3 regions of the Geobacillus sp. CCR genome follow, and region 1 is predicted to be linked to each of the others. Evidence: riboswitches for the same ligand, from Rfam matches in the RefSeq annotation. Region 1 holds a riboswitch; each other region holds the start of a gene.
What was found. Region 1 has a riboswitch for cobalamin ahead of ACVBDQ_RS08275 ((2Fe-2S) ferredoxin domain-containing protein). Riboswitches for the same ligand answer to the same signal wherever they lie in the genome.
Positions count from the first base shown of each region.

Region 2: another riboswitch for cobalamin. It lies ahead of ACVBDQ_RS10265 (ABC transporter substrate-binding protein); the one in region 1 lies ahead of ACVBDQ_RS08275 ((2Fe-2S) ferredoxin domain-containing protein).
Region 3: another riboswitch for cobalamin. It lies ahead of ACVBDQ_RS04005 (ribonucleoside-diphosphate reductase subunit alpha); the one in region 1 lies ahead of ACVBDQ_RS08275 ((2Fe-2S) ferredoxin domain-containing protein).

Region 1 covers NZ_JBREBQ010000012.1:73,340-77,272, forward strand. Annotated here, with positions in the region: tRNA gene ACVBDQ_RS08250 (tRNA-Gln) at 151-222, shown strand; gene rraA (ribonuclease E activity regulator RraA) at 480-965, shown strand; gene ACVBDQ_RS08260 (hypothetical protein) at 1,017-1,271, shown strand; gene ACVBDQ_RS08265 (retropepsin-like aspartic protease) at 1,261-1,641, shown strand; partial or broken gene ACVBDQ_RS08270 (RraA family protein) at 1,659-1,799, shown strand; cobalamin riboswitch at 1,860-2,051, shown strand; gene ACVBDQ_RS08275 ((2Fe-2S) ferredoxin domain-containing protein) at 2,233-2,607, shown strand; gene ACVBDQ_RS08280 (HoxN/HupN/NixA family nickel/cobalt transporter) at 2,610-3,317, shown strand; gene cobJ (precorrin-3B C(17)-methyltransferase) at 3,319-3,933, shown strand, end outside.
Region 2 covers NZ_JBREBQ010000017.1:10,344-14,276, forward strand. Annotated here, with positions in the region: gene ACVBDQ_RS10260 (FecCD family ABC transporter permease) at 1-733, opposite strand, end outside; gene ACVBDQ_RS10265 (ABC transporter substrate-binding protein) at 699-1,658, opposite strand; cobalamin riboswitch at 1,800-1,998, opposite strand; gene ACVBDQ_RS10270 (PH domain-containing protein) at 2,336-2,950, opposite strand; gene ACVBDQ_RS10275 (APC family permease) at 3,135-3,933, opposite strand, start outside.
Region 3 covers NZ_JBREBQ010000005.1:29,577-33,509, forward strand. Annotated here, with positions in the region: gene ACVBDQ_RS04000 (ribonucleotide-diphosphate reductase subunit beta) at 1-151, opposite strand, end outside; gene ACVBDQ_RS04005 (ribonucleoside-diphosphate reductase subunit alpha) at 262-2,619, opposite strand; cobalamin riboswitch at 2,675-2,870, opposite strand; gene ACVBDQ_RS04010 (ATP-binding cassette domain-containing protein) at 3,078-3,933, shown strand, end outside.

The DNA.
Region 1 (3,933 bases):
TATCGGGAAAACAAGTGCGAGGGAAAAACGAGGTGATATAGTGGGGAAAGGATGCTTGTACCGATAGTTTCGCACATCAAGCAAAGGGATATTCAGTTTGATGCATAAAGTGCGTTATCATGCCGCATACTGTAAACGACAACAAAACGTTGGGCTATAGCCAAGCGGTAAGGCAACGGACTTTGACTCCGTGATGCGCTGGTTCGAATCCAGCTAGCCCAGCTGAACGTCTGGTCAAACCGGAGGGGCTTTGAGCCGGTGAAAACGGTCTCCGCTATATATCGGCGCGGGGCCGTTTTTTATGGTTTCAATGCGATCGGTGGAATACATCGAAGCGATTAACCGCCACACAATGGTTTGGTTCACATCGCCGCGTTCGTGTCAGTCGTTCGAATGAAAGATCGTCGACAAAAAACTGCTGAGGCAGAAGGATTTTGGCGAATGACGGCGAATGCAAAACATGAAAGGGGAGAGCGACAATGAAAACAGCCGATTTATGCGATCAATTTTTAGACGAGTTGCAAGTATGCGAGTTGCCGTTCCAATCGTACGGCGGAAAGCGGGCGTTTTCCGGGCCGATTGCGACGGTCGATGTGTTTGAAGACAACGTCCTTGTCCGAGAAGCGCTGGAGACGGTGCCGCCGGGGACGGTGCTCGTGGTCGATGGAAAAGGCTCGCGCCGCGTCGCGCTATTAGGCGACCGGCTGGCGCAAATCGCTTGCGAGAGGGGGCTTGCTGGCGTCATCATCCACGGCTGCATCCGCGATTCAGCGGAAATTGGCGCCATGCCGATTGGCGTGATGGCGATCGGCACATGCCCGGTGAAAAGCAAAAAAGAGGGAAAAGGCTCACGCGACGTTGCGCTCGAGTTTGGCGGCGTCCGCTGGGAGCCAGGGGCGTACGTGTACGCTGATGCGGACGGCGTTGTCGTCGCCAACAAAGATTTGTTGGCGAAAAATGGTTGACGGCTGCGGTTGAGTCTCGTTCAATACAACGAACAGGTTGAGGCGATGGAGATGGAATGGCAGGAAGTGCGTTCATTGTATCCAAATCAATTTGTGAAATTACAAGTATTAAAGTCCCATTTAGAGGGAGATCAAGAAATCATTGAAGAGGTGGCTGTTATCGGAACGGTTTCGGACAAGGATGCAACTCGTGAGTTGCTGCAATCGAAAGGGAATCAGCTTGTTTATCATACTAGCCACAAGGAGATTGTTTTAAAAGTTCGGGGAGCGATTGGCCTGAGAGGGAAATTTCATTATGCAGATTGAATATCGTGAAGGCTTGCTGTTTGCATCGATCGAAATCGTTTATCAAGGAAGGTCTAAGTTGATTCATAATATGGTGATTGATACTGGTGCGGCGAAAACAGTGATTTCTCAAAATGCAGTAGAAGATATTCATTTGCGGGTAGAGCCGGGCGATCGTATTGTGGCTTATTACGGAATCGGTGGGAAAGAGTACGCGTTTACAAAAAAATTAGACTGTATTCAGCTAGATTCTTTCCAGCTAAGAGAGTATGAAATTGATTTTAGCGGGATGGACTATGAGGGGATTAACGGTTTGTTAGGATTGGATATATTGCTGGGCGCTGGATTTGTCTTAGACCTGGACAAGTTGGAGATGTATCGTTCTGGTTGAAATGGAACGCCCGCTCGAAATGCCAAAAAGAAGGAAAAGGCGCCCGCGACGTTGCGCTCGAGTTTGGCGGCGTCCGCTGGGAGCCAGGGGCGTACGTGTACGCTGATGCGGACGGCGTTGTCGTCGCCAACAAAGATTTGTCGGCAAAAAACGGTTGACGGCAACGCATTGGTTGTACTACGATGAAAACGGATGCTTGTTCCATGACAGCGCATATATGGCGGTAAGACAAACAAGGTGCCTAGCCCGCTTAGGGCTTGGGTGAAAAGGGAAGCTCGGTGAAAATCCGGCACGGTGCCCGCCACTGTGATGGGGAGCTTTGCGGCAACAAGTCACTGAAGGATGCTTCGGGAAGACGCCGCCAAGCGATGATCCTAAGTCAGGAGACCTGCCTTGTTTGGATCGGACGGATGCCTACGGGACTATAGGCAGACGTGCGGGAGAATGACGGCTTTAGGGGCCCTGTTTGGGCCGTTTACGGCTTTCGTATACATTTTTCTGCACCTCTGCTGTAGAGGTGCTTTTTCTTTTGTCGAAAAACCGTCCGTCTGCCGCATTTCATTCTACCATTCTAGCAAAAGGGGGGATTTGGTGGCGACGTGGGATTTGCGGGGAATGAAGCATCATGTGCTCATTTGCAACGGAGGGACGTGCCTCCGCCATGGCGGAGATGACGTGACAACCGCGGTGCGCGAGGAAATCGCCCGCCTTGGGCTTGACGACGCTGTCCATACAACAAGGACGCGCTGCAACGGACGCTGTCAAGATGCGTGTGTGATGATCGTCTACCCGGATGGCGTCTGGTACCGGTTGATGACACCGGAGAAGGCAAAAGAGGTCGTCCATCGCCATTTGCAAAACGGCGAGCCGCTTCGCGCGTGGGCGACGTATGAATACCGTGAAGACGGGTTGACCCGTCTTGGTGGGACGGAGTCGGTTATTGGCGTTCGAAAGAGGAGGACGTAATGATGGAATGGGCCAGTTATGTAATGTTAGCGATATTTCTCGGCATGCGTCATGGGATGGACAGCGACCATGTCGCGGCCATTGCGGATATGGTCGGAAGCGAGTCGCGGCGAAGACAGCAGTTGGCGCTCGGAATCATGTACGCTATTGGACACGGAGCAATCGTGTTTGTCATGGGGGTGGCGGCGCTCATGGTCGGCGCCCGGCTTTCCGAGTCGTCAGCCGCCGCCATTGAGCTCTTAGTTGGCGTTACGCTTGTGCTTCTTGGCGGGATGATGCTTTTTTCTCTTTTTCGGCGGGGTGAGGTGAAAAGCCGGTTTCAGCTCCTTTATGAGTTCGGCCATACGGTTACTCGATGGCTGCGGGGAAGGCGGGAAATGGACAGTTGCCGTTCTTTTTCGCATGTTGGTTGGGCTGGCGCCTTGATCATCGGCATCATTCATGGCATTGGCGTCGAAAGCCCGACCCAGCTAGCCATTATCACCCACGCGGTCGGAAAAGTGCGTGTGAGCGCCGCTGTCCTTCAGCTTGTGCTGTTTGTCGCCGGCTTGCTCATTGCGACGATTGCTACAGCGGCTGGATTATCGTGGGGATTTTGGAAAGCAAAGCAGCGGGAACGACTGTTTTATGTCCTTGGTGCGGTCACAGGGATTTACAGCATATGGTTAGGGATGTCGATGATAATCGAGATATGGAGAGGGGGGCTGTAAAGTGGGCGGCAAATTGCTCATTGTCGGCTTTGGCCCGGGAAGCGTCGACCATATGACGAAACGGGCTCGGGAAGCGATTGAAGAAAGCGACGTCATCATTGGCTACAAAACGTACATCGAACTTGTGCGCGATCTCATTGCTGGAAAAGAGATCATTAGCACGGGCATGACCGAAGAAGTGAGCCGCGCCCAAGCGGCGGTGAAGTGGGCCGAGCGCGGCAAAACGGTCGCCGTCATTTCAAGCGGCGACGCCGGGTTGTACGGCATGGCGGGGCTCGTGTATGAAGTGTTGATCGAAAAAGGGTGGACGAAAGCGAGTCCGATTGAAGTCGAAGTCATCCCCGGCATTTCCGCCATTCATTCGTGCGCTGCATTGCTTGGGGCGCCGATTATGCACGATGCGTGTACGATCAGCTTGAGCGACCATTTGACGCCGTGGGAGCTGATTGAAAAGCGGATTGACGCCGCGGCGGCGGCCGATTTTGTCATTGCGTTGTACAATCCGAAAAGCGGGCGGCGCACTCGGCAGATTGTGGAGGCGCAACGCATCCTGCTCCGCCATCGTGCGCCGACAACGCCCGTTGGACTCGTGAAAAGTGCGTACCGCGAACGGCAG
Region 2 (3,933 bases), on a different contig from region 1:
CATGAAGCGCCGCCGCCTCGCCAAAAGCAAACGCGTTCAACTCGCGGCCGTTGGCGAGAAGCACCGCCGCGCCGATGAGAAAAAACGGCAACAAAAGCCCGCTGTATTTCCAGCCGCGCATCGCGACGCTTCCCATCAGCCATGAGATGATTTGCCGCAATTCTTCCCCGGTCAAAGCGATCATCAGTGAAATGAAGGCGCTGAAAAACGCGCCGAAGATAATGCCGGCTAAAATGATCGTCTCAACCGACAGCTGCGGCTCAACCGCGCGAGTGAACGCCAAAACGGCGACAAGCGTCGCCATGCCGCATAAAATGCTCACGATCGGCAGCGTGAACGTGCCAAAGAGCGGCCATTGCCAGCCGAGAAAGATGACGAGCACCGCCCCGACCGAGGCGCCGGACGAGACGCCGAGCGTGTACGGATCGGCGAGCGCATTTTTCAGCAACCCTTGGAACGCCGCGCCAGCCAGCGCCAATGACGCCCCGACCAAAAAAGCGAGCACGACGCGCGGCAAGCGGATCGCCATCACGATCGGCACCCAATCGGCCGGAATGTCAGACGGAAGCGGCATACCAAACCATTCGGACGCAAGAATGCGAACAATAGAAGAAAAGGGAATCGACAGCGATCCTGTCGATATCCCTACGAGCAACGATAACATGGCCGCCGTGACGGCCAATATATACATCCACGTTTTACTTGAACACATCCGGGTAAACGGCTTTGGCAAGTTCCTCGACCCCTTCGACAAGGCGCGGACCCGGGCGGCTTACTAAGTCGGTGTTGACGTCATACACCCGCTTGTTTTTCACCGCCGGCACGTCTTTCCAAGCAGCGCGCGCAAACACTTGCTTCGCTCCGCCGTATGTCGTGATGATCACATCCGGCTTATAGGCCACTGCTTTTTCTTCCGTCACCATCGGCCAGCCTTCCAAGCTGCCGGCGACGTTTTTCGCTGAAATCACTTGAAGCATCTCATCCATAAACGTCCCTTTGCCGGCCGTATACAGCTGCGGCGGCGGCGACACTTCAATCCAGACGTTCGCTTGTTTGTCCGCCGGGATTTGTTTCGCTTTTTCTTGAATTTGCGCAAGCTTCTCTTTCATCTCATCAATCACTTGCTTCGCTTTGTCCGACGCCCCGGTCGCTTTGCCGATCAATTCGATGGACGCATACACATCGTCGAACGACTTCGCGTCATTCACGACAAGCACGGTGATGCCGGCGTCTTTCAATTGCTTGAGGCCATCGCGCGAGTTATGGGCGCTTGACGCGTGGGCCAAGACAAGATCCGGTTTGAGCGAAATGATTTTCTCGACGTTGAATTCCATGCCGCCGATTTTCGTTTTCGTTTTGACGTCTTCCGGGTAATTGTCAAAATCGCTGACGCCGACGATCTTATCGCCCAACCCCAACGCATAGGCGATTTCCGTATTGCTTGGGATGAGTGAGACGATCTTTTTCGGTTCCGCTTTGATCGTGACATCCTCGCCAAGCCCGTCTTTCACCGTCACCGGAAACGCCGCTTGTTCCGTTTTCGGTTCTTCTTTTTTCGCTGGCTGGGCGTTGCTATTGGCTCCACCGCTGCAGCCGACCAGCACGGCGGCCAGAAGGAAGAACACCGCCACCACCGCCGGCCATGTCCAACGTTTCATCCGTCATTCCCCCTTCAGTGATGTATGTACAATAAAAAACGCCCATTCCGCCTAAATCTGGGAATGAGCGCGAAACAGACCGCCAATGGGCACAACAATGCCCTATGCGACTGTTTCCGCGTCTCACCCCCCGAAGATTCGGAAACTGCGGCAAGCAAGGCAGGTCTACTGGCTCATGCTTCATCCTACTCTGAAGCCTTCCCGTACGGAAAACAGCGCAAGCCATCCGTCCGTACAGTGGCGATTTCATTTCGTCCGCATTGACAGTTGCGGGGACAGCTCCGGATTCCCACCGGATTCCCTATTAAGCCTTTTCGGCGCCTTGCTGCGAGTTGATTTAGTTATCGGATATGGACATTTTTATATTAAAGCAAGGCCTGGCATTTGACAACTGTGAATTTACAGTGGGCTGGCGGCAGGCGGTCATCGATCACTTTTGCGGTCAGGCAGCTCGGCTCCAGTGTCCGTGTTTTGTACGGAACGCCGCATGCGCCGTTGCATCGAGCTCCGCGATGTCAAATGCCGCCATGTTGCCTATTCATCGATTCCCACAAACCTCATCTTTTGAGTTTCTTCCGGCTGCGGAGAAACGTTCCTTTTCCATATGTCGCTAAAAAAATTAGGAAAGACGCCCCACCTCTGGCACGGCGTCTTTCCCCGATACAACCTTCATCTCGTCACTGTTGAATATATTTGTCAAACACAAACCCGAAATCCTTCACCGTATAGTTCTTTTTCGCTTCCGTCAGCCAGCAAAAAGCGTATTCATTCACGGCCTGAAAATCCGCCGACACATTGACGCCGTCGCCGCGCATGTTGGCAAACACCTTGGCCGCCAGTTCCAAACTCCGCTCAGCATAGTGGAATTTCATTTCGTTTTCATGGCAAATCTCCGCGATCGCCAGCAGCGATTTATACAAATCTTTCAATTCCTCAATATGCTTTTTATGCACATCAATCGAATAGCAGTGCGACCCGATTTTAAATTTGATTTCCGCGTCCAAGTCGACCGTCCCGGCTGTTTCGAGCGACACGTCGGAAATCGGATGCTTATAGTAATCGTAGCGGCGCAGCGTCCGTTTTTTGCTCGCAGCGCTCGTGCCGTCCAGATGAATGAGCGCGCGGTTGGTGAAGCAATACTCATCCGATTTCGATTTGATAAGAAAATAGATTTTTTCTCCATCCTCGTGCATCACATAATCATCGGCATCTACTTTGTCATAGTCTTTCGGTTGAATAACCGAGCCGATGTCGCTTAGCCCAAGCACATCGGCGGCGACTTTTCCAAACATGCTCATGTTCCCCCGGCTCCTTCCATGTTTTATCGGCGCCCGCCTATTGCGGATGAACGGTGTTTTGCCTTAACAAGGCGCCGTACTCTCATTCGTAATACGTCGCGATCGAAAAAATGTTTCATCGTCGGCAAAAAACGAAAGACCCAACGCCTTTTATGACGGCGTCAGGCCTTACAAGCAACTACAGTTCCCCGCTTAGACGGGAGTCTTTGTTCGTGAGTCGCAAAAAGACCAGATAAACGAGTCCAATCGCGATCCAAATCAATCCTAGCTTTTTGCTGAGCGGGTCCAGATTCATCCATACATAGCCGATGATAACAAAACCGATGAGCGGAAACAAGAGATGATTAATATAATCGTTACTCTTTTGTTTGCGCAAGAAATAGTTCATCACCGACACATGCAAAAAGAGGAAAGCCGTCAGGGCGCCAAAGTTGACAAGCGAAGCGAGTTTATCAATTTGTGAGGCGAACACCGTCGTGACAATGAGCGAAATCACAGCGACAAGCAATGTGCTGACGTATGGCGTTTGAAATTTCGGATGCACTTTAGCCAGCACACTGGGCAGTTTACGGTCGCGACCCATGCTGTACAAAATGCGGGAGATGGCTGCTTGGGCGACGAGCGCGTTCGCGATCCCCCACGAAAGCGCGGTGGCGACGATCGTTGTCCATTTCAGCCATGGTCCGCCTGCCAGCTCCGCAATCTGATAAAACGCCACGTCCGCGTTTTTAAACGTCGTATAATCAGGCCAAATGAGAGCGGCGACCCATGTTTGCACGATGAAAAGCGCACCGACAACGAGCAAAGCGAAAATGATCGCTTTGCCGATCGATGATTTCCCGTCCCTTGTTTCCTCAGCCAGCGTCGACACCGCATCAAAACCAAGGAAGCTCAAGACGGCCACCGACACCGCCCCCATCACCGTCTCCGCGCTGAAATGATTAGGATCGTACAGCGGTTTGAACGTAAACTGCGCT
Region 3 (3,933 bases), on a different contig from region 1:
TGGCGAGCATTCGCTTATATTTCGCATACGCCCATGGGTAGGCAATATCGTCCCAGTTCAACACATTCGAGCAGCGGCCGTTGATGATGCCCGTCGAACGGTTCGGCGCCTCCGGATCCATAATCGGTCGTTTGACTAAGCCGATCGTCATCGTCCATTCCTTCCTTTCGTTTTCTAGTATCATGTGCGCGGCCAACCTCGGACGCCCCTCCCGCACAAGGAAGGGAAAGCCCGACCAAAGGCGTTTGTTGCGCCCCATGGTCAGCTCGCACAAGAATCGCACTCGTCGATCGTCCCCGATGTCGAACGCACGTAATACGTCGTTTTCAACCCCGACTTCCACGCCGTCAAATGCAAATCGAGCAACTCTTTTGCCTTAATCGTGTTCATGACGTAGAAGTTAAAGGAGATGGCTTGGTCGACATGGCGCTGGCGGGCGGCGTTTTGCTTGATGCTCCAACGTTGGTCGATATGGTACGCCGATTTGTAATACCATGTCGTCTGTTCGTTTAAATCCGGCACCGTAACGGGAATCTTATAATCTTTCTTTTCCTCGGCGTACACTTTTAAGAAAATCGGGTCAATGCTCGCTGTACTGCCGGCGATGATCGACGTCGAGGCGTTCGGCGCCACCGCCATCACATAGCCGTTTCGCATCCCATAGCGGGCCACGTCTTGCTTCAGCCGATCCCAATCCAATTCACCGTGGCTTTCGTAGCCGCGCCGCTCAAAATAAGCGCCCGTCTGCCAATCCGATCCTGGAAACGCCGGGTAGCTCCCTTTCTCTTTGGCGAGCTCCATGCTCGCTTGAATCGCCAAATACGCGATCGTTTCATACAGCTCGTCGGCATAGCGGACCGCTTCGTCCGACTCCCAGCGAATGCCTTTTAACGCCAACAAATGATGCCAGCCAAAGGTTCCAAGCCCGACAGCGCGGTATTTTTCGTTCGTCAGGCCGGCTTGCAGCACAGGGATATTGTTTAAATCAATGACATTATCGAGCATCCGCATTTGAATCGGGATCAGCCGCGCCAAAACCCCATCGGTCACCGCCCGCGCCAAGTTGATCGACGATAAATTGCAGACGACAAAATCGCCTGGTATTTTTTCAATGATGATCATCCCGTCTTTTACATATTGCCGCTTCATCACCGTTGGGCTTTGGTTTTGCGCGATTTCCGTGCAAAGGTTGCTGCAGTAGATCATCCCGAGATGGCGATTCGGATTTTGCCGGTTCACTTCATCGCGGTAAAACATAAACGGCGTCCCCGACTCGAGCTGGCTGCGCATGATGCTTTTCATCACTTCGATCGCCGGCACTTTTTCTTTCGACAGTCTTGGTTCGTTGACACATTGCCAGTATTTCTCGCGGAAACTCCCGCACCCTTTTTCCTCATCATAAAAGTCTTCCAAGCTAAATCCCATCACCTTCCGCACTTCATGCGGATCAAACAAATACCAGTCGCCGCGCTGTTCGACTTGCTCCATGAACAAATCAGGGATGCAAACGCCGGTGAACAAATCATGCGTCCGCAGCCGTTCGTCACCGTTGTTGAGCCGCGCATCGAGAAACGCAAAAATGTCTTTATGCCACACATCCAAATAGACGGAAATGGCTCCCTTTCGCTGTCCTAACTGATCGACGCTCACCGCTGTATTGTTCAGCTGCTTCATCCACGGGATGACGCCGGAGGAGACCCCTTTGAATCCTTTGATGTCGCTGCCGCGCGACCGGATTTTGCCTAAATAGACGCCGATGCCGCCGCCCGATTTCGATAAATTGGCGATGTCGGTGTTGCTGTCGTAAATCCCTTGCAAGCTGTCATCGACCGTGTCGACAAAGCAGCTCGACAGCTGGCCGTATGACTTTCCGGCATTGGCAAGCGTCGGCGTCGCCACGGTCATGTATAAGTTGCTTAACGCCCAATACGCTTCCTTCACGAGCTCAAGGCGCCGCTTGGGTGGTTCATTCACCATTAGCGTCATGGCGATGACCAAAAACCGCTCCTGCGGCAATTCATACAGCCGCCGCTCATAATCGCGGGCCAAATACCGATCAGCGAGCGTGCGCAGCCCAATGTACGTAAACAGCTTGTCCTTCTCCGGATCAAGAAACGCGCCGATGGCGTCGACTTCTTCTTTCGTATAACGCTCAAGCAAGAACGGGCTGTACACCCCTTGTTCCGTCAGCGCAACAAGCAGCGAGTAGAAATCGCCATACCGCTCGCGTTCATCGTACCCGCGCTGCCGCGCCGCTTCACGGTACAATTGCCGCAAATACAGCCGGGCGCACACAAATGTCCAGTCCGGCTCATCTTCATCAATGTAAGAAAGTCCTTCCAAAATAGCCGTTTGGTGCAGCTGTTCTACCGTGACGGACTCCTTTCGACTGAGAAGCTGCCAAACACGCTCGACGTATTCATCAAGCGACAGACGGCCGAATCCAGCGGCGGCTTGCCCAATCAGCGACGCAAACTCTTCACGTGAAAAAGAAACCGGCTTCCCTTGGTCATCGATGATGATCATTTTCGTCAATGCGGTCATTCGTTTCCCCACTCCTTCAATAAAAAATCCGCTCGGGCAGGCGAGCGGATGAAACGACAGACGGAAAAAAGGCATACGAAACCCTTTTTCTTTTCCCCTATCGTTTCATCTTCTCACACCCCGAAGAACATGAAACGTTCCAAGCAAGGCAGGTCTCCTGACTCGTGCATCGTCCTACTTTGGGGCCTTCCCAGCGGCGCGCCGAATGGCTCTTGCCGCCAGTGGCCATCCCATTTCGTCCGCACATACAGTTGCGGGGGCAGTTCCGGATTCACACCGGATTCCCTATTAAGTCCTGATGGACACCATTGCTTGGCGCAACGATATATAGTTGTTTAAAAAATAGAACAAAACAATATATAGTAGATGATCATCCTGATGGAACAAGCATATACCAAAACCGGGAGAATTGCAAGAGTGGGCGAATCAAATTTTCTCTTCCTCAAAAAATCATTCCGTTGTTCACATTCTGTTCATAAAAGCATGCTACAATTCACCATGTACGAGAATCATACGAAGGAGGGGGACACAAAATGGGATACAGACCCCAAATCTCACCCGCCCATCAAGAGTGGGCAGTGGAAACACACGAATTGGTGAAAACCTTTGGCGACCACCGGGCCGTGGACGGTCTCAATTTGCGTGTGCGCGCGGGCACCATCTATGGTGTGCTGGGCCCCAATGGAGCCGGCAAGACAACGACAATCCGAATGTTAGCGACGTTATTGCGCCCGGACGCCGGTTCCGCCCAAATTTTTGGGTACGACGTCGTCAAACAACCGCAAGTCGTCCGGCAATTGATTGGTGTCACCGGTCAATACGCCTCTGTTGACGAAACGCTCAGCGCAACAGAGAATCTAATGATCTTTTCTAGGCTTCTGGGACTGAGCCGAACAGAAGCAAGGCGAAAAACAAGCGAATTATTGGAGGAATTTGGTTTGACAGAAGCAGCCAAGCGCCCATTGAAACATTTCTCTGGCGGTATGCGCCGGCGTCTGGATCTCGCCGCCAGCCTCATTGCCCAGCCGCCGCTCATTTTTCTTGACGAACCGACCACCGGACTCGACCCGCGCACGCGCAATCAAATGTGGGAAACGATCCGGCGCTTGGTGAATATGGGAACAACGGTGCTGCTGACAACCCAATATTTACAAGAAGCGGACGAATTGGCAGACCGCATCGCCGTAATTGATCACGGCCGAGTCGTCGCTGAAGGGACACCCGATGAACTCAAGGCGTCCATCGGTCAATCGTCATTGCAAGTCAAGCTGCAACATCCTGGAGAGATCGAAACGGCCAAGCGCATCATTGAGCGCGTTCTCCATGTTCGGCCGACGGTATCCTTAGAAACCGGGAACATCACGGCGCCGATGGCCGATCCAGACCATG